Regions from separate parts of the Arthrobacter sp. MYb221 genome, predicted to be linked through region 2. Evidence: predicted binding sites of a transcription regulator. Region 2 holds the regulator's gene; the other holds the start of a gene.
What was found. The regulator LexA, encoded in region 2, represses DNA repair genes until DNA is damaged. The targets are predictions, from matches to a motif close to TCGAACANNTGTTCGA.
Positions count from the first base shown of each region.

Region 1: a site for LexA is predicted at 1,847-1,862, ahead of recA (recombinase RecA). Genes of this name have one in related genera too.

Region 1 is NZ_PCPW01000002.1:2,097-17,146, forward strand. Features, by position in the region: gene CQ015_RS02265 (regulatory protein RecX) at 1-553, opposite strand, end outside; gene recA (recombinase RecA) at 652-1,695, opposite strand; gene CQ015_RS02275 (DUF3046 domain-containing protein) at 1,931-2,155, opposite strand; gene CQ015_RS02280 (helix-turn-helix domain-containing protein) at 2,232-2,654, opposite strand; gene CQ015_RS02285 (CinA family protein) at 2,853-3,335, opposite strand; gene pgsA (CDP-diacylglycerol--glycerol-3-phosphate 3-phosphatidyltransferase) at 3,351-3,962, opposite strand; gene CQ015_RS02295 (DNA translocase FtsK) at 3,967-6,882, opposite strand; gene CQ015_RS02300 (ribonuclease HI) at 7,022-8,092, shown strand; gene CQ015_RS02305 (ABC transporter ATP-binding protein) at 8,147-8,941, opposite strand; gene CQ015_RS02310 (iron ABC transporter permease) at 8,970-10,094, opposite strand; gene CQ015_RS02315 (MFS transporter) at 10,091-11,338, opposite strand; gene CQ015_RS02320 (opine metallophore biosynthesis dehydrogenase) at 11,335-12,630, opposite strand; gene CQ015_RS02325 (class I SAM-dependent methyltransferase) at 12,634-13,479, opposite strand; gene CQ015_RS02330 (diaminopimelate epimerase) at 13,472-14,395, opposite strand; gene CQ015_RS02335 (ABC transporter substrate-binding protein) at 14,392-15,050, opposite strand, start outside.
Region 2 is NZ_PCPW01000020.1:10,517-25,566, forward strand. Features, by position in the region: gene CQ015_RS17520 (ATP-dependent DNA helicase) at 1-263, shown strand, start outside; gene CQ015_RS17525 (DUF222 domain-containing protein) at 350-2,032, shown strand; gene CQ015_RS17530 (glycoside hydrolase family 76 protein) at 2,121-3,203, shown strand; gene lexA (transcriptional repressor LexA) at 3,266-3,982, opposite strand; gene CQ015_RS17540 (LysM peptidoglycan-binding domain-containing protein) at 4,240-4,593, shown strand; gene CQ015_RS17545 (histidinol-phosphate transaminase) at 4,668-5,774, shown strand; gene hisB (imidazoleglycerol-phosphate dehydratase HisB) at 5,800-6,420, shown strand; gene hisH (imidazole glycerol phosphate synthase subunit HisH) at 6,421-7,056, shown strand; gene CQ015_RS19085 (hypothetical protein) at 7,060-7,209, shown strand; gene priA (bifunctional 1-(5-phosphoribosyl)-5-((5-phosphoribosylamino)methylideneamino)imidazole-4-carboxamide isomerase/phosphoribosylanthranilate isomerase PriA) at 7,232-7,969, shown strand; gene CQ015_RS17565 (SseB family protein) at 8,126-9,007, shown strand; gene CQ015_RS17570 (MFS transporter) at 9,029-10,366, shown strand; gene CQ015_RS17575 (GNAT family N-acetyltransferase) at 10,363-10,854, opposite strand; gene CQ015_RS17580 (GNAT family N-acetyltransferase) at 10,892-11,446, opposite strand; gene CQ015_RS17585 (DUF1844 domain-containing protein) at 11,601-11,966, opposite strand; gene infC (translation initiation factor IF-3) at 12,295-12,945, shown strand; gene rpmI (50S ribosomal protein L35) at 13,113-13,307, shown strand; gene rplT (50S ribosomal protein L20) at 13,411-14,073, shown strand; gene CQ015_RS17605 (RNA methyltransferase) at 14,186-15,050, shown strand, end outside.

The DNA.
Region 1 (15,050 bases), on a different contig from region 2:
CGACCTCGTCTTCGATGCCTTTGCTGCGCAGCTCGTGGCGGATGGCGCCTCGGGCGAGGCCGCGGGAACGGGCCCGGGCGACGACCCAGGATTTCGCGAAGCGCTCGTCATCGACCAGGTTCAGTTCGGCATAGCGTTCGAGGACCTCGTCGGCGATGTCTTCGGGGCATTCCTTTTCCAGCAGCTTGTCTTTGAGCTGTTTGCTGGTTTTGTCGCTCGCGGTGAGCTGCCGCAAGATGATGCCTCGGGCCTTTTCCTGCCACTGGTCATCGCTGAGCTCTTCCGGTTCGCCCGATGCGCGTGCTGCACGGCGTTCGGCTCTGGCCTGCCGGCGTTCTTTTTTGCTAGGGCTTTCGGCTGCCGGGGCGTTATTGGCAAGGATGCTGTCCATCGCGGCGCGAAGCTCATCGACGGTTTGCGGTTTCGCCGGTTCGGCGGTGCCCTGCAGTATTTGCGTTCGCTGGCTGGACTTGGCGGGGCGTGCGGCGCGCTTGGGCGCAGGTTCTTTTAGCTCTTCCAGCTCTTGCTCGGTGGGCTTGGCCCAATCCGGCATTTGGTCGAAGTCGCCCTGAAACTGCGCGGAGACGGACGTAGCGTCCGACCCGGATCTCGATCCGGGTCGGACGCTACGTTTCTGAAAGCCTGAGGCCACTACTTATCGCCCTCGACGATTCGCAGGTCGGCCTCTCCTTCTTCTCCGGTGTCAAGGATGCCCAGCTTGGTCAGGATCTGGCGTTCCAGCTCGTTGGCCAGATCTGGGTTGTCACGCAGGAAGCGGCGTGCGTTTTCCTTGCCCTGGCCCAGCTGGTCACCGTCGTAGGTGAACCAGGCACCGGACTTCTTGACCATGCCGTGCTCGACGCCCATATCGATCAGGCTGCCCTCGCGGGAAATGCCATGGCCATAGAGGATGTCGAATTCGGCCTGCTTGAAGGGTGGGGCCATCTTGTTCTTGACGACCTTGCAACGGGTACGGTTGCCGACGGCGTTGGTGCCCTCCTTGAGGGTTTCAATGCGGCGGATGTCGATGCGCACCGAGGCGTAAAATTTCAGCGCCTTGCCACCGGTGGTGGTTTCCGGGCTGCCGAAGAAGACGCCGATCTTTTCACGCAGCTGGTTGATGAAGATCGCGGTGGTCTTCGAGTTTGAGAGGCGACCGGTGATCTTACGCAGCGCCTGCGACATCAAACGTGCCTGCAGGCCCACGTGGCTATCGCCCATTTCGCCTTCGATTTCGGCGCGTGGAACCAAGGCCGCCACGGAGTCGATCACGATGATGTCCAGCGCGCCGGAGCCCACCAGCATATCCATGATTTCCAGGGCCTGCTCACCGGTGTCCGGCTGGGAAACCAGCAACGCATCGGTGTCCACGCCAAGCTTCTTGGCATATTCAGGGTCCAGTGCGTGCTCGGCGTCGATGAAGGCCGCCACGCCGCCGCCGCGCTGAGCGCTGGCTACCGCGTGCAGTGCGAGGGTGGTCTTACCCGAGGATTCCGGGCCGTAGATCTCTACGACACGGCCACGAGGCAGTCCGCCTATGCCCAGCGCGACGTCCAATGCCACCGAACCGGTGGGGATGACCTCAACGGCGGCGCGGGTGGTGTCACCCAGACGCATGAGCGAGCCCTTGCCGAAAGCCTTGTCGATTTGGCCCAGAACGGACTCGAGAGCCTTTTCCCGATCATTACTTGCCATGGTTCACCTTTGGTCATGCAGGCCATCGCGCGACCTGCCAATCAATCTTTGTACTGTATCTAGACAGTATGAGCGCCAACCGACACTTTAGACCGCTTGGGCCCGAGGTGTGGACAAACTCTTCGTGCTGTTGTTTCTAGAATAACCCAATCCGAACAGATGTTCGAAATTGCGGCGCGGTGTTTCGAATATTTCGTTTCTTCGAAGACGCCGGGGGCGCCTTCGCCGCGTGCGGCTAGGCTTCCTTGGGCTCGATGTCCATGCCGAGCCAGCGCTCGGGCGGGACATCTTGCGCGCGGCAGATCGCTTCCCACACCTGCTTGGGCTTGATTCCCTTGCGTAGCGCCTGGGTGGCGTTGAGGCTGCCCAGCTCCGTCAGCGCGAGCGAGTCGGCCAGCATGTGCGAGTAGCCCGAACCAAATTCATGATCCATGTTCCGCCAGAATTCACTGTTTTTCACGAGTTGTATTCTTCCATGCATAACACGAGGGCCCTCGCATTTGCGAAGGCCCTCGGGTCGAAAACTTAGGTCGGGGTTAAACCGATGCCAGAGGTTTGCCGTTGCGTCCATCGACGTCCATGGCGAACTCGTTGGTCAGATCCAGCGGAACGGTGTCCGGGATGACCACGCCTTCGGCCAAGGCGATGCGATCGGACACTTCACGGAGCATCAACGACAGCGGCACCTCCAACGCGGTGCAGATCGAGGAGAGCAGCTCGGAGGATGCCTCCTTCTGTCCACGCTCGACCTCGGATAGGTATCCAAGCGAAACGCGGGCGCTATGGGAAACCTCGCGCAGGGTTCGGCCCTGGCGCTGGCGAACATCGCGAAGGACGTCACCGATTTCATGTCGGAGTACTACCATTTTGTGTTCCTCCTTCTCGGGCTGGACCGAATGGGCGTCTCCCATATCGCGCCAACGGACGACACCATTGACAGTTACGGGTTGCTTCACCATGTGTATAGCCTCTACTCCTAGGTCCTTCTCGAAAGATGCTTCTTATCCGAAGAGCCAGACCTTGCGGCCCTTCAATTCGTACAACATCAAGTTATACGCTTTTGTTCCCGACACCTTACCCTAATCACAAATATGCGACATACGCCACATTTAGACGGATTATTGTGAAGATCAAGGGGAATAATAGTATCTCGCCTCTTACTGTGAAGAAGCTTTATCCAAAATGGCAGCTAGCTGATTGATTGCAGCTTGCGCGCTTCGTTCGCGAATCTGCGCCCGGTCCCCGACGAAGTGGTGGGCCACGAATCCGGAGTCCTCGCCGTGCGCCCAGCCGATGAAGACCGTGCCTACGGGTTTGCCGTCATGGGCCTGCGGCCCGGCGACACCGGTGGCCGAAACCGCCAGGTCCGCCGCGCAGGCGCGCTGGGCCCCGACCGCCATCTGCCGGGCGACTTCGCCATCCACCGAACCGACCTCGCTCAGCAGCTGGGTATCCACGCCGAGCAGCTCGGCCTTCACCTGCGTGGAGTAGCTGATCACTCCCCCGCGCAGCACGGCCGACGCCCCGGAGATCTCGGCCAGGGTGGCGGCGATCAGCCCCGCGGTCAGCGATTCGGCCGTGGCAAGTTGCTTGCCTTGGGCGATCGCCGCGGCGATCACCGCGGCGCCGTGGTGTTCCATGAATTTGAACCTTTGCTAGTTGGCCTTGGCGGCGGCGCGCAGCTTGGCGGCCTTCCACAGGTATTCCAGCCCGGTGAGCACGGTGACCGCGACGGTGGCCAGCATCAGCACCCAGGCGGTGGTGTGCAGCCAGGAGATGGTGTGGGTGAACGGCAGCAGGTAGAGGCCGATGACTACCGCCTGCATCACGGTTTTGACCTTGCCGCCCATATTCGCGGCGATCACCCCGTAGCGGATGACCACCAGGCGCAATAGGGTGATGCCCCATTCGCGGACCAGGATCACGATGGTGACCCACCACGGCAGCTCGGTGAGGATGGAGAGCACCACCAGCGCGGAGCCGGTGAGCAGCTTGTCCGCGATGGGGTCCGCGATCTTGCCGAAGTTGGTGACCAGCCCGCGGCTGCGGGCCAGGTCCCCGTCGAGCTTGTCGGTGTACATGGCCACCACGAACAGCCCCAGCGCCACCCAGCGCCAGAGCCCCTGCTCCCGGTCGTCGGCCAGCAGGGCCCAGACGAAGAAGGGCACCATCAGGATGCGGATGCTGGTCAGCACGTTGGCGATATTCAGGTTCGGGACCGGGGCGTGCGCCGGTGAGTCCTCCGGCTGCGGGGCGTGCGCGCTCATGGCTTTAGTTTCTTCCTGTCAGGTCCCAGGCGTCCTCGCCCGGTTCGTCGGCTTCGTCGTAGTACTCGGTGGCCGTCTCGCGCTTGGCGAGGTCTTCGGCGACCAGGTCCACCGGCTCGGCGTGGTTCACGTTGGCCTCGTCGACCAGGGCCTGCTCGGCGGCGCTGGCCTGGTGGGCGGCGCCGTCATCCCCGCGCATGGCGGCCAGCACCATCGGCAGGTCATCTGGCTGGATCAGCACATCGCGGGCCTTGGAGCCCTCCGAGGGGCCGACCACTCCGCGCGATTCCATCAGGTCCATCAGCCGTCCGGCCTTGGCGAAGCCGACGCGCAGCTTGCGCTGCAGCATCGAGGTGGAGCCGAACTGGCTGGTGACCACCAGCTCGGTGGCCGCCAGCAAGAGCTCCAGATCGTCGCCGATGTCCTCGTCGATCTGCTTCTTCTTCTCGGCCACCGGGGTGACGTCGTCGCGGTATTCGGGCGTCAGCTGCCCCTTCACGTGGGTGACCACGCGCTGGATCTCGGATTCGGTGACCCAGGCGCCCTGCACGCGCATCGGCTTGGAGGTGCCCATGGGCAGGAAGAGCGCGTCGCCCTGGCCCAGCAGCTTCTCCGCTCCGGGCTGGTCCAGGACCACGCGGGAGTCGGTGACCGAGGAGGTGGCGAAGGCCATGCGCGAGGGCACGTTGGCCTTGATCAACCCGGTGACCACGTCCACGGACGGGCGCTGGGTGGCCAGGACCAGGTGGATGCCGGCGGCGCGGGCCAGCTGGGTGATGCGCACAATCGAGTCCTCGACGTCGCGCGGGGCGACCATCATCAAATCGGCGAGCTCGTCGACGATCACCAAGAGGTACGGGTAGGGCTTCATCACGCGCTTGGAGCCCTCGGGCGGGATCACCTTGCCGGCGCGCACGCCCTTGTTGAAGTCGTCGATGTGCTTGTAGCCGAAGTTCGCCAGGTCGTCGTAGCGGGTGTCCATTTCGCGGACCACCCACTGCAGCGCCTCGGCGGCCTTCTTCGGGTTGGTGATGATCGGGGTGATCAGGTGCGGCACGCCCTCATAGGCGGTGAGCTCCACCCGCTTGGGGTCGACCATCACCATGCGCACCTCATCCGGGGTGGAGCGCATCAGGATGGAGGTGATCATCGAGTTCACGAAGGAGGACTTGCCGGCGCCGGTAGCACCGGCGACCAACAGGTGCGGCATCTTGGCCAGGTTCGCCACGACGAAGCCGCCCTCGACGTCCTTGCCCACGCCCATCACCATCGGGTGCTCGGTCTTGCGCGCGTTATTCGAGCGCAGCACATCGCCCAGGGCGACGATTTCCTTATCGGTGTTCGGGATCTCGATGCCGATGGCGGACTTGCCGGGGATCGGCGAAAGGATGCGCACATCCGAGGAGGCCACCGCGTAGGAGATGTTCTTGGACAGCGCGGTGACCTTTTCCACCTTGGTGCCCGGGGACAGCTCGATCTCGTAGCGGGTCACCGTGGGACCGCGGGAGAAGCCGGTGACGTGGGCCTCCACCTTGAACTGCTGCAGCGTATTGGTCAGCGCCGCGACGATGGCCTCGTTGGCCTCGGAGGCTTCCTTGGCCGGCGGGCCGGCGGGCAGGAAGTCGTCCTGCGGCAGCGTGTAGGTGACATCTCCGGAAAGCTGGAGCTGTTCGGTGCGCTGCGGGATGGGGGCCAGCGCCGGGGCCGGGCGGGTGTGGTTGACCGCGACGGTCGGGATCGCGTCGGTCTCCGGTTCCGGCTCGGCATTGCCCAGGCCCACCTGGTCCATGATCGCGGCCATCTCGGTCTCGGCCTTGGTGGGGCGCTTGACTCCGGGCGGCGGTCCGGCGGGCGCCGCCGGCTTGGCCTCGGCGGCGGGCCGGGAGATCGCCTCGGTGGCGGTGGAATCCGCGTCATAGACGTCGGTGACCGGCAGCGCGTTGGTGGCCGGTTCGTTCGGTTCGATCACCGCCTTGTCGTAGGCGACGTCGCCGGTGCGCTCGTCGCCGGTCTCGCCGTCCACGTTGTAGACCTCGGAGACGCGCTTGGCCTCGGCCCGGCGTTCGAAGAAGTTCTTCTTCTTGGGTTTCGGAGCCGGCGCTTCCTGCTCCGCGTCCGCGTAGAGGTAGGACTGGTCGTGCGACTCGGAGTTCGGATCGAGCACCGGGGCCTGCGCCACGGTCGGCGCGCTGCGCTCGCGGTGCGGATCCTGGCCGAGCAGCCGGTTATAGCCGATGCGCACCCGCGAAGCGATCTGCAGCGGCGGGGTGGCGGTGACGACCAGCAGCGAGAGCACGAGGAAGAAGATGTGCACGGCCATCGCGCCGGGAACCGAGATCAGCAGGCCCAGCGGGGTGCCCAGGATCGAGCCGACCATTCCGCCGGCGGCCCAGAGCGCCGCGAAGTCGTCGGTGACCGCGGGCGAACCATTGGCCAGGGCGGCCAGGGAGGATCCGGCCATGGTCATCATGAACAGCCCGATGCCGATCCGGTTATTGGCCGAATCCGCTTCCGGGTGGCGGAAGAGGCGGAAGGCGCCGATGACCAAAACCACCGGCAGCAGCACCGCCATGAACCCCAGCGAGCCGCCGGCCACCGAGTGCACGCCGCGGCCGAACCAGCCCACGTCGCGCAGCCCCCACCATTCGACGATGGCGACGGTGATCGCGATCAGCGTCAGGAACAGCCCGGTTCCGTCGCGGCGCAGCTCGAAGTCGGGCCGGACGGTGGCGCCGATCCGGCGGAAGGCGCCGCCGAAGATCCGGGCGATGCCCATCCACATGCTGCGAATTGCGCGCAGCGGAAGAGCGAGATCCTGTTCCGGGTTCTCGGGAGTTTTTTTGGCAGGCGAAGCGCCCGACGTCCGCGGTTTGCGCGTCGTCGGCTTCTTCGCCCCCTGCGACTGGGTGCGTGAGGCCATAGTTCTAGGGTATCTCCACCTACCGGATACCGGCCGAATTTACACGTCTCGACGGGGTTTGGCGCCAGCTAGATACTCATCACGTGGAATTGCTCCGGGGTCGAACCTAAATGTCGGTGGGCACCGAGATACTTTGTTCATGGCTGATCTTGTTGAGAGCAAGCAATCCACGGCACTGCTTGAACGACGCCCGCGTGCCGCCTCGATTCCGTGCGTGCCGACATCGGACCATCTCGCGTCGGCATTCCATGCGGCTTTTATTGCGTGGACGACGCCCGAAATCGCCGGCAGCGCAGAGCATATCTACTGGATGATCGCCATTCGCGACGAGCATCAGCGCGTGTCCACGCATCAGGGGCAGTCCAGTTCGCCACGGCCATTGGTCGAAATCATCGAGCACTTCGAACAGCTGCTAGCGCAGCACAAATCCAGTACCTGGGTTTCGATCCCGAAGAGGCATTGGTACCTGCCCAGATATCTCCAAGAGGCCGGATTCGCAGTGACGCGAGGACTGAACGACGTGAATCAAGCATCCGGCGTGGTGCATCGGGAAGTGGAGCTCGCGAAGCAGCTTCAGACCAGCGCCGCGCTCCAGGCAGGAAGCGTCTTGGATATGCCGATGGCCATTCCGCCTCGGGGACACCATCCCCAACACGATCCGGCGCCTCAGCAGTGGCAACCGGAGTATTGGGATCTCGCTTCACAAACGCCATCGCGCATCGCCCTGGCGGTCGATGCCTCAACCGATCCCACCGGCGCTTGTGCGGTCGCACTGCTCAGCGAACACGGGGACGCGATCCTCTACGCCGGGGAATCCTTCGACACGATCAGCATGCTCGAATTTGCTGCGCTGGTCGTGGCGCTGGAATACCTCGCCGCCACCGGACCGGCCAGCGCAACGATCCATACTGATTCTGCCGATGCCTATCGTGTAGCCCAGGCGCTGGCCCTTGATGGCCGGTGCGCGACCGGCTATTGCGGCATCAGCGAGGACTCCAAGCACCGGTTCCTGCAGGCATGGAACTCCACCGAATCGCAGGTTGCCTTTGAACTGGTCAAAGGGCACAGCGGAGAAAAGCTGAATGAAGGAGCGGATCAACTGGCGTGGGCCGGTCGGGCGGCTTCAAAACGTCCGCGCGAACAGGTCGAAGCAGCGCTGATGTCCCGGATTGCAGAGATTCGCCAAGCATTCGCCAGCCCTCGGGACTGAGCCGGAAGTTGCCTACCTGCCTCGGGGCTGGAACCGGCGGATTCCGCCGCGGTGCTAGCGCACCGCCGCCGGGGACTGCGGCTCGGAATGCTCATCGGCCATGCTGAAGACCAGCTGCAGGGCGCCGCGCACGGAAAACGGTTCAACGTGGATCCCGTACACCCGCAGCAGCAGCTCGGGGGTGAGCACCTCCTCGGGAGTGCCGCTGGCCACTGCCTGGCCGTTTTCGAGCATAACCAGCTTGGTGCAATAGCGGGCGGCCAGGTTCAGGTCGTGCAGCACGACCACGGTGGTGACCCCCAGCTGCCCGACCATGCGCAGCAGCTCATGCTGGTAGCGGATGTCCAGGTGATTGGTCGGCTCGTCCAGCAGCAGGTGGTCCGCCTGCTGGGCCAGCGTGCGGGCCACCAGCACGCGCTGCTTTTCCCCGCCCGAGAGCGTGGCGTAGCGGCGGTCGGCCAGATCCCGTGCCCCGACCCGGCTCAGCGCCGCGGCCACCGCCTGGTGGTCCTCGCGGGTGAAGGCCGCCAACGCCTTGCGGTGCGGGGCGCGGCCGAGCAGCACCATGTCGGCGACGGTCACCGGCAGGTCGGTAGGCGTCTCCTGCGCGACCACGGCCACCCGGCGGGCCAGCTCGGTGCCGTGCAGCTCCTCGAGGGGCTGCGCGTCCAGGGTGACCAGCCCGGCGCGCGGGCGCAGCGCCGCATACAGGGTGCGCAGGAAGGTAGACTTGCCGCTGCCGTTCGGGCCGATCAGCCCGACGACCTCGCCTTGCCCGGCATGCAGGCCGACGGATTTCACTACCAGTTTGCCGCCGTAGCCCACGGATACATCGGTGGCTGTGATCATGCTTTATGCCCCTTCGGGTGATTGGTTGTCATTGGGTCGGGTTCAGCTTGCGCACCAGCACGAAGAGCAGCGGGGCGCCAAGCAGGGCGGTGACGATGCCCAGCGGCAGCTCCTGCGGGGCCATGGAAGTGCGGGCGAGCACGTCGGCCCAGACCAGGAAGATCGCGCCGAGCAGGGCGGCCACAGGAAGCAGCTTGCGGTGCGTGGAGCCCACGCACAGCCGGGCGATATGCGGGATGATCAGCCCGACGAATCCGATGCCGCCGGAGGCCGCGACCAGCGCGCCCACGCACAGCGCGGTCACCACCATCACCGCCGCGCGCAGCTTCGCCGGGGAGATCCCCAGCGTCTGCGCGGTGGAATCGCCGATGGCCAGCGCATCCAGCGGGCGGGACCAGAGCAGCAGCAGCACCAAGGTGCCCAGCACCACCGCCCAGGTGAGCAGCGCGGACTGGACGGTGGCCTGGCCCAGCGAGCCGAGCGTCCAGAAGAGCACCGAGCGGCCCGCATTCGGGTCATCGGAGGCGAAGATCAGCAGCGAGGTCAGCGCGTGCAGCACGTAGCCCACGGACACCCCGGCGAGCACCAGCCGGGTGGAGGTCATCTGCGAGCCGACCCGGGCCAGCAGGAATACCGCAATCCCGGCGGCCAGCGCCCCAGCGAAGGCGCTGCCGGCCAGCGAAGCCGAGCCGATGCCGGCCGCGCTCCCGAAGAGGATCGAGGCCGCCGACAGCGTGGACGCCCCGGAAGTCACCCCCAGCAGGTAGGGTTCGGCCAGGATATTTCGGGTCAAGGCCTGCAGGGCCACCCCGGCCAGCGCAAGCCCGGCGCCGACGGCCGCGCCCAGCAGCACGCGGGGCCCGCGCAGCAGCAGCACGATGGATTCCTCGGAGTCGGTCCAGGCGCCTATCATTTGGCCGCCGGTCAGATGCTGGCGCAGGATCTGGATCACGGTGCCCGCCTCGATGGCCACCGGCCCAAGGCCCACGGCCACCGGCAGGGTAATCAGCAGCGCGCCGAGCAGCCCGGCGATCCACAGCCAGGTGTGCCGGGTGCGTTTGCCGTGCTCCAGGTCGTCTCCGGTGAACACCAGCGGCGCCGCCGGTGGTGTTGCGCCGCGCGGTTCGCCCAGCGCGGGATCCAGTTGGGTCATGGCTGCCTTTCCATCGATTCGTCATTCGTTGCGGTGCACAGCGTCAGCGCGGCAATCAGGGCAAGCAGGGTGAACCCGCCGAGCACTGCGGCCGCGGCCAGATACCCCGCCGTACCCAGCGCCGCCCCGGCGGCGCCCGCGCCGAGGAACAAGCCCAGGGACATGCCGGCGGCGTTCAGGCTCAGCGCGGTGCCACGCACTTCGGCGCAGCGGCGCACCAGCAGGGTCATCACCGCGGCGGAGACCACCGCGTGGCTGGCCGAGAGCACCGAGGTGCACAGCATCGCCAGCGGCAGCACCGGGGAAAGGTACACCCCGAGCAGGGCCAGCAGCGCCGCGGCCAAGGCGATGCCCATCACCGCCCGGGTGCGCCGCTCGGAGTCCTCGGCGTTCAGCATCCGTCCGGCCAGCAGATGCCCGAGGAAAAAGGATCCTCCGCTGAGCGACCAGACAAAGGCGAACCAGCCGGTGGATAGCTGGAATTTGTCTGCATACAGCGGGGCGAGGAAGGCCAGGTGCCCCATGAGCGCGCCGGCCCGCCCGAAGGAGACCAGCAGCAGGGCGCGTGCCCCGGGGATGGCGGCCAACGAGCGGAAGGCGGCCAGGTAGCCCAGCCGCGGGGCCGGTTGGGCCGGTTGCCCCGCCCCGGATTCCATCCGGCCGTAGCGCAGCAGTGCGGGCACCAGCGCAAAGGAGGCGATGGCGATGGCCACGAGGTTCCCCTGCCAGCCCCACCACAGCGCCGGCAGCACCAGCAGCGGTGCGCCCACCGTGGAGGCCAGGGTCTGGGCGGTCATCACCAGGGTGGCGGCGCGGCCCGCGGTGGGAGTATTCCCGAAGCGGTCCGCCGCGGCGGTGGACAGCGCCGGGTAGAGCAGCGCGTTGGATATGCCGGTGACCAGGCAGAAGGCGGCCAGCGCGGCGAGCCCGGAAAAGGTCCCGAGCACCGCGGCGATCCCCAGCAGCGCCAGCGCGGCGGCGGCCACCCGTCCCGGGGCGATGCGCCCGATCAGCGGGGCCAGCGCAACGCCGGTGAGCACCGCGCCGACGCCGGCCAGCCCGCGCAGCGAGCCGACCTCGGCATAGCCGGCCCCGGCCCAGTCGGCGATCGGCACGAGGAAGGTGGAGAGCACGGTGAAGGGCAGCAGGCCCACGGCCGAGGCCAGCAGGGCGGGCCAGATCTCGGCGATGATCTTCCGCTCGCCGGGCAGCTTGCCGGTGGTGTCCAGTTCGGCCCGGCTCATGCGGCGCTTCCGATCCCGGCGCGGATCATGCCCAGTTCTTCGCCGAAGTCCTGCACGGCGAAGGCCGCGGAGCGCGGCTGGGTGCCCAGTGCATGCGCCGCCTGTGTCAGAGCGCTCTCGTAGGCGGCCAGCAGGCGGTCGATCGTCGGGCAGGGCACCGCCAAGTGCCGGGCGAGGCCCTGGATGATCTTGGTGCGGTAGTAGTCTTCCCTCGGCATCCGCGGCACGTCCCAGCGGCCTGCGTCGTTGCGGAAGATCGGCCGAATGGGAATGGCGGAGAAGTCGAAGTAGCGCCCGTGGGCATCCGGTTCGGAGAAGGGGTCCACGAGCAGCGAGGCGTAGCGCACGTAGACGAGGTACTCCTGGTGGATGGCCGGCAGCTGCTCGAATGCCGCCACCTGCTCCGGGTCGATGCTCTGCGGGTGGACCGGGTAGCCGTCCTGGAGCATGAAGGCCAGCAGGTTGACTCCCTTCCCGCCCAGCGCGGCGATGATGGCCGAAAGCTCGCGCCACTGCTGGACCATGGCGTGGATCATGGATGGGGTGACCGGCCCCTCTGGGTAGAGCTTGTAGACGTACTGCGTCGGCGGCTTCGCGGCGAACACGGCGCGCAGCGTGACCTCGTTCATGAACAGCGCCGGATGCACGTACAGCGAAATATTCCGCGCCTCGGCTTCGGCTGGCAGGCCGAGCACCGCCAGCTCGGTGCCCGCCGCCTCATGCACGGCGCGCAGCCGTTCCAGTCCCGGCGAGCTGCCGCGATTCGATGCGGCGTAGATGCGGGCCTTGGCTCCGGCGGTCAACACCGCGGCGCCCGGGTGTCCCTGCGGCCAGCGGGTGTCGCCCAGGTAGCTGGAGAAGCTGATCACCTCCGGGTCCGCGCCCCGGGCGTTGGCGTATTCGCGCACCAGTGACCCGGAGCCCAAGGTGGGCGAGAGCAGGACGATGCGTTCGAACCCGGCCAGCACCTCACCGGCCAGTTGGCGCAGCACCGGGAGGTAGGCATCCGCAGTGACCGCCAGGAGCAGCGTGTCCCATTCCCCGGCCACCGATCCGTACCCGTGGAAGACGTGTTCGATCTCCGCTTCCCCGGCCAGTGCCGCGTGGGCGAGGTTCTGCACCTCGGCGCGCACGGTGCCCGCAGTTGTCTCCAGCGCGGCGAAGAATGCCGCCGCGCGCTGCGATTCGCGGCCCGCAAGGCCCAGGGTCCCGGGGAGCCGCCCGAGCAGCACCGCGCTTTGCACGGCCACCGGACCGGTCCCGGCGATGAGGATATTTCCCAATTCGTCCATCTGCTAAACGTCTTTTCCTATTGAGCGCTGCTTCACGTACAGCGCGATGTCGAATACCTGGTCCGGCTGGCGGATGATGTCGACCAGCCGCCAGAGCGCCGGGTCGACCTGCTGCATCGGGTAGTTGAACAGCGATTTAAGCCCGTCCCCGAAGCGCATGGCCACCACGATGTCCTCGCGGGTCAGCGCATGCATCTGGTGCAACAGTTCGTATTTCACGCCCACCGTGGAGCTGATCACCACGTGGGTGGCCTGCGCGGTGAAGTCCAACTCGTGGAGCGCGCGTTCCTCCAGCCCGATGTCCAGGCCCTCGCCGAGCTGGGCCACGACCCGGCGCCCGAGCGCAATCGACTCAGCGTCGATGTCGATCCCGAGCGCGGACGCGCCGGTGAGCGAGGCGACGTTCAGCAGCGTCATCGGGAAGGATCCCGCGCCGACGAGCAACAGCTTGGAATCCCCGGTCAGCGCGACGGCCCCGAATTCCTTGGCGATGCAGGATTCGATATTGGCAAAGTATCCCTCCGCTCCTACCTGCCCCTCCAGCAGCCGCAGCGCGCGGTACTTCTCGATGACCGCCACGCAGCGCGCCGACTGGCAACGCAGTTGGTCCACCAGCTCATCCGTGCCGGCGGCCGCGGCAAGCTGGGCGAAGGGGGGCACGTTGCCCGGATCGGTGACGAAGCGCGCGTAGTCCGCCAGCAGCTCCTCGAGCTCGCCAGCGTGCCGGGTCGAGCCGTCGTAGCCGTCGGCCGCCGCGCTGAAGTGGCGCAGGAAGCCGCGCAGCGTGGCCAGCATGGCCTGCGCACCGGAGCTCAGCTCCGGGCTTGCGCCAATCGATATTTCAGTCATGGATATATGCCCTCCCCTCGGCCACGATGGCCACGTGTCCGGCGACGCGCAGCCCGGTTACCGTTCCGGAGCCGTAGTCGGCTTCCACGTCCATGCTGCCGCCGGGTTGCCGTACGCTGGCGCAGACCGGAGCGCGGTTCTTCGCGGCCAGGTACGCGCCGAGCGCGGCGGTTCCCGAGCCGCAGCTGCGTTCCCAGAGCAGGCTGCCCAGTGCGGGCACGTTGATCAGCGGGTCCAGCGCCCCGCGCGCCGGATCGTAGAGCATCACCCCGGCAACGGAGACGCCTTCGCTATTGCCCAGCTGCAAAGCCGCCTGTTCGGCGTGCTCGCGCAGCCCCTGGCCGTGGCCGGCGCACTCAATGACAAGGTGCACCGAATCCGCATACCGCACCAGGGCCGTTCCCGAGCGGGCTCCCGGGGACGGGTAGGGTTCGATGCTCAGCGGCAGCGGGCTCTCCAGCTGGCAGCGGTAGCCCGAATCCCGGGGCTCGACTCGGCAGCTCAGCAGCTCCTCGGCGCCCGAGGCTTCTAGAAAGAGTTCAACCCGGCCGGTCTGCCCCTGCCTCGAGGCGTGCAGCGCTGCCAGCGCCATCGCGGCGTTGGCGCAGAATTCGTCCCCTGCCATGTGCAGGCGCAACTGCGCCGCGGAGGATTCCGCCGGCAAGATGAACCCGACCTGTTCGGCATGCAGATGCTCGGCGCGCAACAACTGCTCCGCGATGGTGCGGTACTGCCGGGGCGGATGCTGGCTGGTGACCAGCACGGTGGTGTTGGATGTCGGGCTCAGCTTCGCGAAGTCCACTTCGGTGGTGCCCCTGGCCGCAGTGGAACGCGCGTATCTGCGTGCAGGCAGCGCGGAGGCGTGCCGGCGGCCGGTGTGGCGCGGGGTCCGGCGCAGCTGTGCTGACTGGCTCATGGGGCGGACAACCGGTCCGCGAGCAGCTCCACGCCGTCCACGGCCAGCGGGCCGGGTGAGGAATAGTAGTAGTTCAGCGGCACCACGGCCGCGTCCTCCTCGATGGCAGCGAGGCCATCGAGCTCGGGTCGATCGCGCAGCGCCTGGAGCACCTCCTGGTCGGTTTCCAGTGCCGAGGAACCGGTAGGCAGGTACATCGCGAAGACCTTGTCGGCGGCGCTGGCGATCAGTTCTTCCGTGGAAGGGTCGAAGTAGCGCTTGGGCACATCGCCGAAGGCATTCTCCAGGCCGAGCAGCTCCATCTGCTCCGAGACCAGCGATTCCCCTCCATAGGATCCGAGGCCGCCGGCGCTCGGCACGTATAGGGACAGCGCGCGCTCTCCGCTGCCCTGCTCAACGCGCGCCGCGGCGGCCGCTACACGCTCGCGCATGTCCTCCACCGCATTCTCGGCCGCCTGATCGGTGCCGAACAACTGGCCGTAGGACTGCACGTCACGGTAGATCTGCTCGAATCCGCTCACTCCTCCGGTGGAGCGGTCTTCGAATCCGGCGCAGTAGCCGCTCACGGTCAGCATCTGGACCCCGGCCTCGTCCAGTCGTTCGGCCAGGGAATCCAGATCGACTCCGGCTGCGATATCGGTGCCGATGACCACGT
Region 2 (15,050 bases):
AGGCCCGCACCGAGGACGTGGCCAAGCACGGCGGCAACGGCTTCATGCAGGTCTCCGCGACGCACGCGGCCATCCGCCTCGCCCAGGGCGCCGGCCGGCTGATCCGTTCGGTGCAGGACAAGGGGGTGGTCGCGGTCCTCGACTCGCGCATGGCCACCGCCCGGTACGGCTCGTTCCTGAAAAGCTCGCTGCCGCCGATGTGGCCGACCACCGACAAAAAGGTCATCACCGGCGTGCTGCAGCGCCTGCAACCGGAAAAGTAGCCGGCGCCAAACCGGCCACGCCCGCTTTTCCACACCCTGCGCCCGATCCGCCGGCACCCGCCCGCGGACCGTGCAAGGTGGTGGGTATGGAAGAACTCACCAGCAACCATGCGGCCCTCGGGGCGATGGCCCAGGCCATCACCACCCTCGATGCCGCCTGCGCGCAACTCTCTTCCCAGGAACTGCCCGCCGGCCAGGCAGCCTACTTCGCCTGGCTGGCCGAACGCACGGCGCAGACCCTGTCCCGCCTGCAGATCCACGCGGCCGACGCGGTTCAGCGCAGCGGCAGCCACCAGCTGGATACCGAATCCCTCGATGCCATCGCCGACGCCGGCGCCGCACCCACGGACGAGCAGCTCGCCGCGCTGCACGGCACCTGCTCGCTGGGCCGCAGCAGCTTCAAGGACGCCGCGGACCTGCACTCCGGCTGGCTGGGCATCGCCCACGGCGCGGCTCTCTCCCGGCTCGCGGCCGCCGGCTCGCTGATCGCCAAGGTCACCGAGGCGGGGGAGCGGACCACCCCCGATTGCCCGCAGCTTGCCGCCCACTTCGCGAACCGCAACGTGGATCCGCGCCCGGCGATCGGCGCCGCCCGGGCCATCCGCAACGCCGAAGCGGACCTGCCCGGCCCGCAGGCCCGCGCCCAGCTCGAAGCGCAGGCGGTTAAGCTCATCACCCAGGAACCGGCCAGCGCCGCGAAGCACCTGTCCGGCCTCATCACCGAACAGCTCCAGGCCCAGCGCCCGCCCGAGGCGCTGTTCGCCGAGGCAGGACTCTTCCCTCGTGGCACAAAAGGCGGACTGGTCATCTACCAGCTCAAGGTCTTCCCGCACGATGCCGAACTCATCGAGTCGCTCCGCGCCAAGATCGACAACCCCAACACCATCGCCGGCAACCGTGAACAGCTCAACGAGCTCGTCCACGCCAGCTATCCCAACCACGCCGAGCCCGCCGCATCGGACGAGCCCGCCGCATCGGACGAGCCCGCCCCATCGGACGAGCCCGCCGCATCGGTCGAGCCCGGAACCCCGGTTGCGCCAATGCCACCCACCCCCAAGGAATGGGACGATGCGCCGAGCATGCCCGGTTGGGCCCGCACCCCGGCTGCCGAAGCGACGGAAGCCGAACCACCGAAACCACCCAGCAACCTCGCCCCGCCGCCCGAGCAGCCCTTCGAAGATCTGAGCCCGGCCCTGCGCCACCTGACCGGATTGCTCGCGGTGCTGCGTGCCAATCGCGTTGGCGGCAAAAATCCGGGCGCCGGGCTGATCGCCCCGCAGGTGATCGTGCACCTGAACTACGAGAAAATGCTCGCTGGCGCCGCCAGCTTCGCCAGCACCGAAAATGGCCTGCCGCTGACCGCGGCGGAGGCCCGAACGCTCATGTGCAATGCCGGAATCTACCCGGCGGTGCTGGACGGCAAAGGCCAACCGCTGGATATCGGCCGATCCAAACGGCTCTTTCCGCCGCATATGAAACGCGCCCTGGCCGCCCGCGACCGCGGTTGCCTCTACCCGGGCTGCCGGATGCCGGCCAGCCGCTGCGAGGCGGACCACGTCGATCCATGGGAGGAGGGCGGACAGACCCGCGTGGATCGTGGCGTTCTGCTCTGTCCCATGCATCACCACGCGCGCCATGCCGGGCTTTTCAGCCTCGTGGTGGCCGAGGGCAAACCTCCGGCGGTGCTGCTGCCCAAATTCTTGGACCCCGATCAACAACCGCGACGCAACACCTACTGGTTCTCGGCCGCCGAAGTGCTCGCGGCCTGATCCCGCCCGCTCGATGTGCTCGATGCCGGCGGGCGAAGCGGCTACGCTGGTGCACACAACCGGAGAATTGAGCAGTGGGAGCCGACTCGTGAATGAAGCGCAGCATCAGCCAGGCAACCACGACCCCGAGCACTGGGAGGCCCTGGCCGCGGTGGCAGGCGAGGACCTGCACGCCAGATTCGGCCATCGGCTCATGGGCCTGCCCGGCACCTGGATCGGCTCGCTGCATGCGACGCCTACCGCGCCAGCGCCTGGCAAACGCCCGCGCCCCTGGTCCGAATGGCACTACTGGTGGCAGGCGCACTATCTCGACGCGATCCTCGACGCGGCTTTCCGCGAGCTGCACTCCGGTCACCGGTGCGCGGCCCAGAGGCACTGGCGGCGGGCCAACCAGCTGCTGCGCGGCATCCTGCTGCGCAATTTCGGCCGCTTCCCGAATTACTTCTACGACGACATGGCCTGGTTGCTGCTTGCCAGCCAACGGCTCAATGGGCTGAGCCAGCAGCTCACCGCCCGCCCGGCGCTGCTCGCCACCCTAGCCATGCGTGCACTGGCTCGACAGCTGGTGCGCGGCCAAGACGAGAAGCTCGGCGGCGGGCTCTATTGGTCGCGCAAACGCGACTTCAAGAACACGCCCACCAACGCCCCGGCGGCCCTGTATTTCGCACGCATCGCGGACTTGAGCACCGCCACCGGGCTGCTGGACTGGCTGCGTCGCGAGCTCTACAGAACATCCTCCGGGCTCTACCTCGACGGCATCCGCCTGACCGCCGGCGGCCCGCGCACCGAGGAAGCGATCTACACCTACAATCAGGGCACCGTGCTCGGCGCATTGCTGGCCACCGGGACCGCTGAGCATCTGGCACAAGCCGCCTCGCTGATTCAGGCGATCAACGACCAGCTCGCCACTGCGGCACAGGGCCTGCGCCTGGAATCCGGCGGAGACGGCAATCTGTTCACTGGAATCCTCTGCCGCTACCTGGCGCTCGCCGCGAACGACGAACGTCTGCCCGCTGAGACCCGCCGCACCGCCGCGCGATTGGTCCGCGACACGGCGAGCCAGATCGCGGACCGGGTCGAGACGCAGCTTTCGGCGGCCACCCAACGCTGGACGATCCTCCAGGCGGCCGGGCGCGTGAGCCTGCCGCCGAGCCACCTCAGCGCAAAATAAAAGCCATCCGGTCTCACCGACAAGGGGTGAGGCCGAATGGCTCGTTGGAATAAACTTGCCTGCTACAGCGAGCGCATCACCGACACGACGCGTCCCATCACCGTGGCCGCGTCGCCGAGAATCGGCTCATAACGCGAATTCTGTGGCAACAACCAGGTGTGGCCGTCACGCTGACGGAAGGTCTTCACCGTGGCTTCCTCGTCAAGCAATGCGGCCACAATATCGCCGTTCTCCGCGGTCTGCTGGCGACGGACGACCACCCAGTCGCCATCGCAAATAGCCGCATCCACCATCGAATCGCCCGATACCTTGAGCATGAACAGCTCGCCGTGGCCAACCAGCTGGCGGGGTAGGGAAAAGACGTCTTCGACGGTTTGCTCCGCCAAAATTGGTCCACCGGCGGCGATGCGTCCGACCAAGGGAACCATTGTGGTGTCTGCCGAGGAGCTCAGCTCAATGACCTTCGTGTCCTCAGCGGGTTCCGGCGCGCTCAGCGGCTCGCTGCTTCCCTCGCCGTCCTCTGCAAGCTGCAGCGGAAGCAGAATCTCCATCGCTCGTGGACGCCGCGGGTCGCGACGAATGTACCCAAGCTTTTCGAGCTGACCGAGTTGGTGAGTCACGCTCGAAAGGCTTTTGAGCCCGACCGAGTCGCCAATCTCACGCATCGACGGCGGGTAGCCATTCTTGCCGATCGCACGCTGGATGGTTTCGAGGATCTTTTTCTGACGTATCGTCAGCGAACGGGCGTTCGACCGGGGAGTGCGCTGTGATGCTGACATGTATTTTTGCCTTCCCTTGCATTCGGTCCTCAGTTCGAAGCTACAAACTGTCGGTGCCCAATGTTGTGATGTATTCATTGATCGACTACTTCGAAATCTTAGTTGATCGCAGGGCTTCTTTCAAAGATTTGTTCGAAAACATCTGGACAAGTTCGATCTGGCTCTGTTAGAAAAGATGTACTAGTATCGAACAGGTGTTCGAAGATTGTATTCGAATATTGGTTCGCATCACCCGTAATCGTTGAGGAGAAAAAGTCGTGGCAACTCTGGCACTTCACCCACAGCAGAGCAAGACACCAATGAGGATCCGCATCAATCGTCGCGGTTGGGCAGTACTGGTAGGCATACCGGTCTTCCTGCTCACGATCGCCGCGGCGTTCATGGTCACCATGTTCACCAGCAGCGCCCAAGCGTCCACGGACCTTCCCACCGGCCCGGCGACGGTGGAGGTCACCGTGATTCCCGGTGACACCCTATGGGGGCTGGCCAGCGAGTACGCCGTGGGCTACGAAGTCAACGCGGCGATGAGCCACATTGAGGAATTGAACTCCATCGATGCCGGTGTGTTGTACGCCGGGGACACTTTGGATATCCCGGTACTCTCGAACTAGGTGCCAGCTCACTATTGTTACCTGTTCTTGTCGTGGATTCACCGGCGAGAGTGCCTCAGCATTAGAATTAATGCGTGAATGACCGTAGTGAACTTCTGAGTCAGCTGCCCTTGCGTGAGAATCTCCGCGGGCTATCCCCATATGGAGCGCCACAAATTGACGTCCCCATTCAGCTGAACGTCAACGAGAACACCCATCCATTGCCAGCGACCGTTATCGATGCCATCGCTCAGGAAGTAGCCAAAGCGGCTGCCAGCCTAAATCGTTACCCGGATCGTGAATTTACCGAATTGCGCGAGCTGCTCGCCGACTACCTTGGTCACGGGCTGACCTCCGACAACATCTGGGCCGCAAACGGCTCCAACGAAATTCTCCAGCAGATCCTGCAGGCCTTCGGCGGCCCGGGGCGCAGCCTGCTTAGTTTCGTCCCCACCTACTCGATGTACCCGCTGCTCGCCAGTGGCACCGATACCGAATTCATTGCCGGAAACCGCGCCGAAGATTTCACCCTCTCGGCCGAATCCGCCTCCGCGCAGGTGCGCGAACACCGCCCAAACGTGGTATTCCTGTGCTCCCCGAATAACCCGACCGGAACCGCACTGGGCTTAGACGTCATCGAAGCGGTCTATGAGGCCGCCAGCGAAACGGGCGCCATGGTGATCGTGGATGAAGCCTACGCAGAATTCTCGCTGGCAGGTACTCGATCGGCGCTTACCCTGCTCGAAGGGCGCCAGCGCTTGATCGTCTCGCGCACGATGTCCAAGGCTTTCGGCCTGGCCGGAGCCCGCGTGGGCTATCTCGCGGCGGCCCCCGAGGTGACCGACGCGATTCGCCTGGTGCGTCTGCCTTACCACCTCTCCGCGGTCACCCAGGCAACCGCCATCGCGGCGCTGAAGAACATCGAGCTGCTGCTCGCGCAGGTTGAAGACATCAAGACCCAGCGCGACCGCATCGTGTCCACGCTGATCGATCTCGGCTTGAAGCCATCTGTCTCGGATTCGAACTTCGTTTTCTTCGGCGGACTGGAAGATCCGCACGCCATCTGGCAGGGCCTGTTGGATGCCGGCATCATTGTCCGCGACAATGGAATCAAGGGAACGCTGCGCGTCACCGCCGGCACCGAAGCCGAAACCACCGCCTTCCTGGAGCACCTGGCCTTGTTGCTGGGTGCACAGAAGTAGAATTCACACACAAGCGAAGGAAGACATGTCTGCCGAATTGATTGGCGCTCGTCGCGCCCGGATGGAACGCGAGACCAGCGAATCATCAGTTTTCGTCGAGTTGGACCTGGACGGAACCGGGGTCTCGGAGATCAGCACGAGCGTGCCGTTCTATGACCACATGCTCACCGCCCTGTCCAAGCATTCGCTCATCGACCTGACCGTGCGCGCCACCGGTGACACCCACATCGACGTGCACCACACGGTCGAAGACGTGGCCATCACCATCGGCGAGGTGCTGCGCGTGGCCCTGGGCACCAAGGCGGGCATACGCCGCTTTGGCACCTCCTACGCACCGCTGGACGAGGCGCTGTCCCGTTCGGTCGTTGACGTCTCCGGGCGCCCGTACCTGGTGCACGGCGGGGAACCCGCAGGCCAGGAATACCACCTGATCGGCGGGCACTTCACCGGTTCGATGACGCGGCACGTATTCGAGGCCATCACCTTCCACGCGCAGATCTGCGCGCATATCGAGGTGCTCTCCGGGCGCGATCCGCACCACATCGTCGAGGCCCAATTCAAATCCTTCGCTCGCGCGCTGCGTGAAGCGGTCGAGCCGGACGCCCGCATGGGCGACAAGATCCCATCCACGAAGGGTGCCCTCTAAGTGGCGAAAAAAACTGTCGTCGTCCTCGATTACGGATCCGGCAACGTCCGCTCGGCCGTGCGCGCGCTGGAAGCCGCCGGCGCCGAGGTGGAGCTGACCGCGGATCCAAAAGCGATCTTGGCCGCCGATGGCCTCGTCGTTCCCGGCGTGGGAGCCTACGCCTCGGTGATGGAGCAGCTGACCAAGGTCGGCGCGCTGCGTTGGATCGGCCGCCGCATCGCCGGTGGCCAGCCGGTGCTGGGCATCTGCGTGGGACATCAGGTGTTCTTCGAGCAAGGTGTTGAGCACGGGGTGAAAACCGAAGGCATCGGCGAGTGGCCCGGTGTGGTCGAGCGACTGCAGGCGGAGGTCATTCCGCATATGGGTTGGAATACCGTGCGCCCGCCGGAGAACAGCCGGCTCTTCGCCGGGATCGAGGACGAGCGGTTCTACTTCGTGCATTCCTATGGCGTGCAGAAGTGGGAGTTCGATGTCACCCAACCGGCGATGACCCCGCCCCAGGTGACCTGGTCCACCCATGGCACCGAATTCGTCGCGGCCGTGGAAAACGGTCCGCTGTCCGCCGTGCAATTCCACCCGGAGAAGTCCGGCGACGCCGGGGCCCGCTTGCTGCGCAACTGGTTGGAGACACTTTAGGAAATGTGGGCCATCATCCTGCTAACCCTCGGTGCCTTCCTCGCCGGCGGCGCGATCTCGCTCAAAAGCCAGAAAGCGCATATCTCGTGGATCATCGCATTGTGGGCCCTGGCCGCCGCGGCAATTGTCGCCGGCTGGGTTCAGACTCTCTAGACATTAGCGACAGAAGGAAATTATGAGCGAGCAACCAATTCTTGAACTGCTCCCGGCGGTAGATATCGCCGGCGGCCAAGCCGTTCGCCTGGTGCAGGGCGAAGCCGGGTCGGAAACCGGATACGGCGACCCGCTGGAGGCGGCCCTGTCCTGGCAGCGCGAAGGGGCCGAATGGCTCCATCTGGTGGATCTCGACGCGGCCTTTGACCGCGGCAATAACACCGAGGTGGTCCGCCGCATCGCCGACGAACTGAACATCAAGGTGGAACTCTCCGGCGGCATCCGCGACGATGCCTCGCTGGAGCGCGCCCTGGAATTCGGGGCCACCCGCGTGAACCTGGGGACCGCAGCATTGGAAAACCCCGACTGGACCGCGCGCGTCATCGAACGCTTCGGCGAGCAGATCGCCGTGGGCATGGACGTGCGCGGAACCACCCTGTCCGGCCACGGCTGGACCAAGGACGGCGGCGACCTCTGGGACGTGCTGGCACGCTTGGAAGATGCCGGGTGCGCCCGCTATGTGGTCACCGACGTGACCAAGGACGGCACCCTGCGCGGGCCGAACGTGGACCTGCTGCGCGAAATCTGCGCCAAGACCACCAAACCCGTGATCGCCTCCGGTGGCATCTCCTCGCTGGAAGATCTGCGCGTGCTGCGCGAATTGGTCTCGGAGGGAATCGAAGGGGCGATCATGGGCAAGGCGCTCTACGCGGGCCAGTTCACCCTCGCCCAAGCGCTGGACGTGGCAGGGCGCCGCTAGCCTCCACCATTTTTTGAGCCAGGACCCGAACCAGCGCCCACCGGCCCGGTTCGGGTCTTTTGCCTTCCGCACCGGAGCCGGGGTGCGTGGCAAAGGTCATGAACGGATTTTCGTCGCAGGACTTTCGCATTTGCACCCGGCAGATAGCATAGTTTCATGAGCATTTCGCACCCCGAATCCGATCCCAAACGCCACCTGCCCGGGCATATCGCCGCGGCGTTGGCGCAAGCTGGCAACCGCGCAGATTCTGCCGGCCAAGGCTGGGACGGTCGGGACTTGAGCGGCGAGGAAAATCCGTTGCACAAGTTTGACAAGGACGATGGAGCCGCCGACCCGGCCGTGGTGCAGGCTCTGGCCGAGCTCCGCGCGGGAACCGGAGACGAGGCCGGAGTGCATCGGGCCCTGTCCCAGGCTCGCGTCTTCGTGGCGGTTGTCGCCCAGCTCGGCGAAGAAGCGCTGACCGAACATGGTTTCGCCGCCGATAAGGAAGCCGACATGGCGTTGGTCAAGATCAAGGCACCCGATGGGCGGATGGCCTTGCCGGTATTCACCACGGTCGAGCGCTTGCAGGCCTGGCATGGCGAGGCCCGACCGGTGGCGGTCTACGCACCCCGCGCGGCCCTGTCTGCGGTGAGCGAAGAAGCCCAGCTGCTGGTGCTCGACCCGGGCAGCGATTTCACCTTCGTGCTGCGTCGTCCCGGGATGTGGAACCTGGCCAAGCAGACCGATTGGACCCCCAGCTATCTCAGCGAGCACATCGCCAAGCTCGTCGAAGAGGCGACCGCCGGTTATCCGGCGCTCCGCGCGGTGAAGGTGGCGCCGGGCCGGGGAGTCGGCTCGCGAGATGTCTCTGGAGCGGCGGTGCTGGGCGGCGGCCCCGGACCGGAACTGAACCTGCAGTTCGTCTTCGCCGCCAGAACCCCCGAGGCCGAAGCCCGCCAGAGCACCAAAGACATCCATGGGCGCCTCGCCCAAAACCCAGAATTCGCCGAAGCGGTCGATTCGCTCGAAGTGAGTTTGCTCAGCGCACCAGACTAAGAGAAAAGGACACCACCGGGTATGAAACGGTATTGGCAGATTCTGCGGCAGCCGCAGATTTCATCGCTGCTAGTCATCGGAATGATTGCCCGATTGCCGCACTCGGCGCTGAGCATGCTGCTGCTTCTGCACCTGGTTACGAATCTCGATCAGAGCTGGGTGTCCGCCGGGCTGGTTACCGCGCTGATGACCCTCGGCATTGCCATCGGCGCCCCGTGGCGCGGTGCCCGGGTCGATGCGTGGGGGCTGCGCCGGGCGCTGATTCCTTCGATCTTCGTCGAAACCATCGTCTGGTGCACCGTCCCGCACGTGTCGCTGGAGTGGGTGTACCCGCTGGCCTTCATCGGCGGGCTCTTCTCGCTGCCGGTGTTCTCCGTAGTCCGTACCGCCCTGGGCATCATGACCACCGGGGATAACCGGCGCACCGCCTTTGCGCTCGATGCGACGGCCACCGAACTGGTATTCATCGTCGGACCGGCCTCGGCAGGGATCGTCGCCACGCAGATCAGCAGCACCATCGGGCTGAGCGTCATCGGGGTGACCGCATCGGTCGCCGGTCTGGCGCTGATGATTTTGAATCCGCCGACGCGCAGTGATGACCCCAAGGCGGTGGCCCTGCGCGCCAACGTGCACGAGGAGCGTCTCGGCGCGGAGGCCAGTTTCATCGCCGCGGCCCCCTTCGGCGTGGCCGAGGTCGAAGGCGAATTGATCACCGCGGGTTGGAAGTCCGCGCGCGCCCGGATCAAGAGCCGCGGACGTGCGTTCAAGAGCCGCTTCAACTGGATCAGCGCCTCGGTGCTTGCGGTGTTCATCGCCGCCGGCGGAGCCGGTGCGCTGCTCACGGGCACCGAGGTGGGCATCGTTGCCGAACTCGAAGCGCAGTCACGCTCCGGTGACCTGGGGATCGTATTCCTCTTCTGGTGCGGTTCGTCGCTGATCGGCGGGCTGGTCTACGGCTCGATGAACCGGGCCATCTCCCCGCTCCTGCTGCTCTTGGCGATGGCGGTGCTGACCGTGCCCATGTATTTCGCCACCGACACCTGGAGCTTGGCGCTGCTCTCGCTCGCCCCGGGCCTGCTCTGCGCGCCCACGCTCTCGGCGGCCTCCGAATGGCTCACCGATCTGGTCGCGGAGAAACGCCGCGGCGAGGCCATGGGCTGGTACGGTTCGGCGATGACCACCGGCACCGCGCTCGGTTCACCGCTGACCGGCATCTTCGTGGATACGCTCGGCCCCGCCCAGGCATTTATCGGCATCGGCTTGCTGGCGGTATTCATCGTGGTAATCGCATTGATCGCCCAGCAGATCCGCCGACGAGTGCGCCGCACCCGTCGCGCGCGGATGGGCGACTTCGTTTAGGCCGAGGTGAGTTTGAGCTCGTAGTGATCCAGCCCGTCGGTGCTTGACCGCCCCGTGAAGCCTCTGCGCGCCAACAACTTGGCCGAGGCAACATTGGCTGGGTCGACCCGAGCGATCAAACGGCGCACCTGAAATAGTTCGGGGATGAGCCCTAGCGCGCTATTGACCATGGCACCGGCGATTCCCTGACCCCAATAGCCGGGGGAGACCCAATACCCAAGTTCGACTCCCTCGGGTTTACGGGTGGCCACGACCAGCCCTGCCGGATGCCCCGCAGCGATAGCCACAAACCAGCGAGTGGCCCCAACCGTGGCAAGCGGCAAAGCGCTCAGTGCCAATTGAATTCGCTCGCCGATCGTCTGGTCGTCCCAGACCGAACCATCACCGATATAGCGAGTGACTCGTTCATCGGAGGCCAGGGAAATGACGAACTGCCGATGCCCCTCGTGCAATGGTTCCAGAACAATCTTCTGCGTTTGACGGTCCATCAATGATCCTGCCTCTCGTAGTGGAATCGTGCTTTTGCTAGTGCGCCGGGCCCTCGGTTTTCAGCCGGGAGTAGCAGTACATGTCCTTGCGCTCGGTGCCGATCAGTTGCCAGCTTCGCAGTAATCCTTCGCGGGTGAAACCACATTTTTCGGCGGCCCGCCAGGACCCTTCGTTCCAAGGCTCGATGTACAGCTCCACCCGATGGATGGCCGCAAGCTTCAAGGCCCAAACGGTGAGTGCATCCAACGCCGCGCTCACTGCACCGCGTCCGCGTTGTGCAGGATCGATCCAGTATCCGATACTTGCCCGGCCGGCAGTAACGTTGTGCAGCCACAGCCCAATTTGCCCGATCGCCCGATTCGTCTGTGCCTCGGCGATGGCGAAGGAATACCCGGTGCGGTCAGCCACACGCTGCTGCTGCCTGGAGATGAAGTCCGCGAAGTCCTGGCTGGATCCCTTAACGGGAACGCTGGTGATCAACGGAATGAGCGGATCCAGCGAAGCCGCCTCGATCAATGCCACGTCGCCGATGTCGAACGGCCGCAAGACATAGCGCCCGGCATGCAGTACCGGCTGTTCGAAGGTATCCATTACCGAAGCCTATCTAGTGCAAGGCGTTGTGGCTCGTTCCGATCCGGCAATATCTGTTCCGAAACGGAAAGCTCGTGTTTAAACGAGCATGGATCCGCTTCCCAAAGGAAGCGGATCCATGACGTTAATCTCTTAAAATTCTGCGAAACAATCGCTAGTTGACCGGTCCGGTGAGCTTCTCGCCCGGGCCCTTGCCTGGTGCATCCGGGATCAATGATGCTTCGCGGAAGGCGAGCTGAAGGCTTCGCAGACCGTCACGCAGCGGTGCCGCGTGCTGTGAACCAAGCTCGGGTGCCCCCGCGGTGACTAGGCCAGCCAGAGCGGTAATTAGCTTGCGAGCTTCATCAAGATCCTTCAGCTCATCGGCATCATCACCTTCTGCCAGTCCGCATTTGACCGCGGCCGCGCTCATCAGGTGAACTGCGGCGGTGGTGATGATCTCTACTGCTGGAACTTCTGCGATGTCGCGCATCTGCTGCTCGACGGCGTGCTGCTGCGAGTTGGTGTCTTCGGTACTCATACTGCTAAGCTTGTCACAGACCGACTCAATACAGGTACTTGAGAGCGTCCGGTATCCGGATGATGTCACCAAGAGATCAGTGTTGAGCCATGCAAGTGGAGGCCAACTCCCACCCGCAGTAGCCGTTTAGGCTTCCGGGTAATTCGGCAGGATATTTATGAGTATCCGGAAATAGCTTTACGAGGAAGAATCGTAAAACTATTGTGTCGTCTATTCTTTGGCCTTCGCCTGCACTTCGCAGACGGGGGCCTTCTTCATTTGCGAGTAAGTGACTTACGAAAATCAGGAGTGACACATCAGCGATCCACGCATTAATGAGCGCATTCGCGTGCCAGAGGTACGTCTCGTCGGCCCCAATGGTGAGCAGGTAGGAATCGTCCGCATCGAGGACGCGCTCCGACTAGCTGTCGAGTCCGATCTGGACTTGGTCGAGGTGGCACCGACCGCCAAGCCTCCTGTATGCAAACTGATGGACTTCGGCAAGTTTAAGTACGAAGCCGCTGTCAAGGCTCGTGAAGCTCGTAAGAACCAGACCAACACGATCCTGAAGGAAGTCCGCTTCCGTCTGAAGATCGACACCCACGACTACGAGACCAAGGTCGGCCACGCACTGCGCTTCTTAGGCGCAGGCGACAAGGTCAAGGCCATGATCCAGTTCCGTGGACGTGAGCAGCAACGCCCAGAGATGGGCATTCGCTTGCTAGAAAAGTTTGCAGCAGACGTAGCAGAGGTCGGGCTCGTAGAGTCCACCCCTCGCATCGATGGCCGAAACATGGTCATGGTTGTAGGTCCGCTGAAGAACAAGGCAGAGGCTCGCCGCGAACAGCAGCAGAAGTCGGGTGGCCGGGAAAGCGCGAAGCGCAAGATCCGCACCGACGCCCCAGAAGAGACCGAGGGTCAGAACGTCGCAGCAGCGATGGATGATGAAGCTCTCGCGAAGCTGGAGCAGGCTCGCAACGCGGCTGAAGGCGAAGCCTAGCCCAAGCCTGTTGGGCCTCCGGGCCCGTCATCGGAAACGGTGAAGGATCTTCCTTGCGAAGGTCCAACTACAAGAGAACAGCAGCGGTCACCTTGCCAAGAGGCCCGCTTCGGATGATCCCCACAGATCTCACGATTTATGTGGAGCACGTTAGGAGAACGGCAGCTATGCCGAAGTTCAAGACTCACAGTGGCGCCAAGAAGCGCTTCAAGCTGACTGGTAGCGGCAAGCTCAAGCGCCAGCAGGCCAACCGTCGTCACTACCTGGAGCACAAGTCCTCGCGCGTCACGCGCCGCCTGGCTTCTGACCAGCTGGTAGCTAAGGCCGATGTGAAGACCATCAAGCGGATGCTGGGCCTCTAAGCTCTCCCTTTCGCAATTCGGGGAAGCACAACCCCAACAACCATAGATTTCGCTTTCACCTGGTTATCCCGGGTGGGAGGAACTGACTTGAAGGAGTACACACGTGGCACGTGTGAAGCGGGCAGTAAACGCCCATAAGAAGCGTCGCGTCGTTCTGGAACGCGCAAAGGGTTACCGCGGTCAGCGTTCGCGCCTGTACCGTAAGGCCAAGGAGCAGCTGCTCCACTCGTTCGTTTACAGCTTCAACGACCGCCGTAAGCGCAAGGGCGACTTCCGTCGCCTGTGGATCCAGCGTATCAACGCTGCATCCCGCGCCAACGGCCTGACCTACAACCGTCTGATCCAGGGCCTGAAGGCCGCTGAGGTCGAGGTTGACCGTCGCATGCTCTCCGAGCTGGCTGTTTCGGACTCGAACGCTTTCGCTACCTTGGTCAAGGTTGCAAAGGACGCTCTTCCGGCAGATGTCAACGCTCCTCGCGGCGCAGAAGCACCAGCTTCCGCACCAAAGGCTGCCAAGGCTCCAAAGGCCGCAGCTGCACCAGCAGCCAAGAGCGTCGAAGGCGAAGGCGTGATCAAGGCCGTTGAAGGCCAGGACGCACCAGAAGGCTTCGTCATCAAGGGCAACGCCGGATCGAACAAGTACCACGTCCCAGGCTCGACCTGGTACGAGCAGACCGAGGCCGAGTTCTGGTTCAACTCGATCGAAGCTGCCAAGGGCGCAGGCTTCGAGCCAGCAGGTGGAGAATCCCGCCAGCAGATGAAGTAAATCCGTTTCTCCCTTTGAGCTAAGCCTCAGGTAGGACAGATCACACCGAAGGGTGGGTACCGCACATAGTGTGGAACCCACCCTTCGGTGCTTCTACCGGTATTCTCGAATAATGACGAGCTTTCCCCCAGACGTGATGTCCAATCCGCGCGCCGACCGAGTCAAGGCGGTCGCCCGCTTGGCCCACCGCAAGGGCCGTGAGGCAACCGGCGAATTCCTTGCCGAAGGCCCGCAAGCGGTCCGCGAGGCGCTGGTTGCGCACCGTTCCAACGACCAGCTGGTCCAAGAAGTTTACGTGGTCCCTGGTTTCCTGGAACGCCACGAAGAATTTACGGCCTTGCTCGACGCAGCCAAGGTGCGCACCCATTTTGTCACCGGCGATGTCATCTCGGCGATGGCCGATACGAAGAACCCGCAGGGCATCCTCGCGGTCGTCGCAATGTCCCAGCCGCAGCTTTCCGAGGTGCTGGCCAGCAACCCCAAGCTGATCGCGGTGCTCTGCCGAATCCAGGATCCGGGCAATGCCGGAACCATCCTGCGTGCCGCCGACGCGGCGGGTGCCGACGCGGTGATCCTGACCAAGGACAGCGTCGACATCTACAATCCGAAGGCCGTGCGCTCCACCGTCGGCTCGCTCTTCCACCTGCCGGTGCTCAGCGACGTCGACCTCAACGACTTCATCGCTGCCGCCGGGGAACGCCTGCAAGTGCTCGCGGCCGATGGCTACGCGGCCCACAACCTGGACACCCTGCAGGACTCGGCGGTGCTGCGCCCGGGGACCGGAACCGAACTGCCGGCGAATGAACCGGCGCTCGAGCGGCCCACCATCTGGCTCTTCGGCAATGAGGGGCAGGGGCTCGACGAACAGGAAAAGGAACTGGCCGGGTACAAGGTCGCGGTGCCGCTCTACGGGGTGGCCGAATCGCTGAACGTGAGCACCGCCGCGACGGTCTGCCTGTATGCCTCGGCCCGCGCCC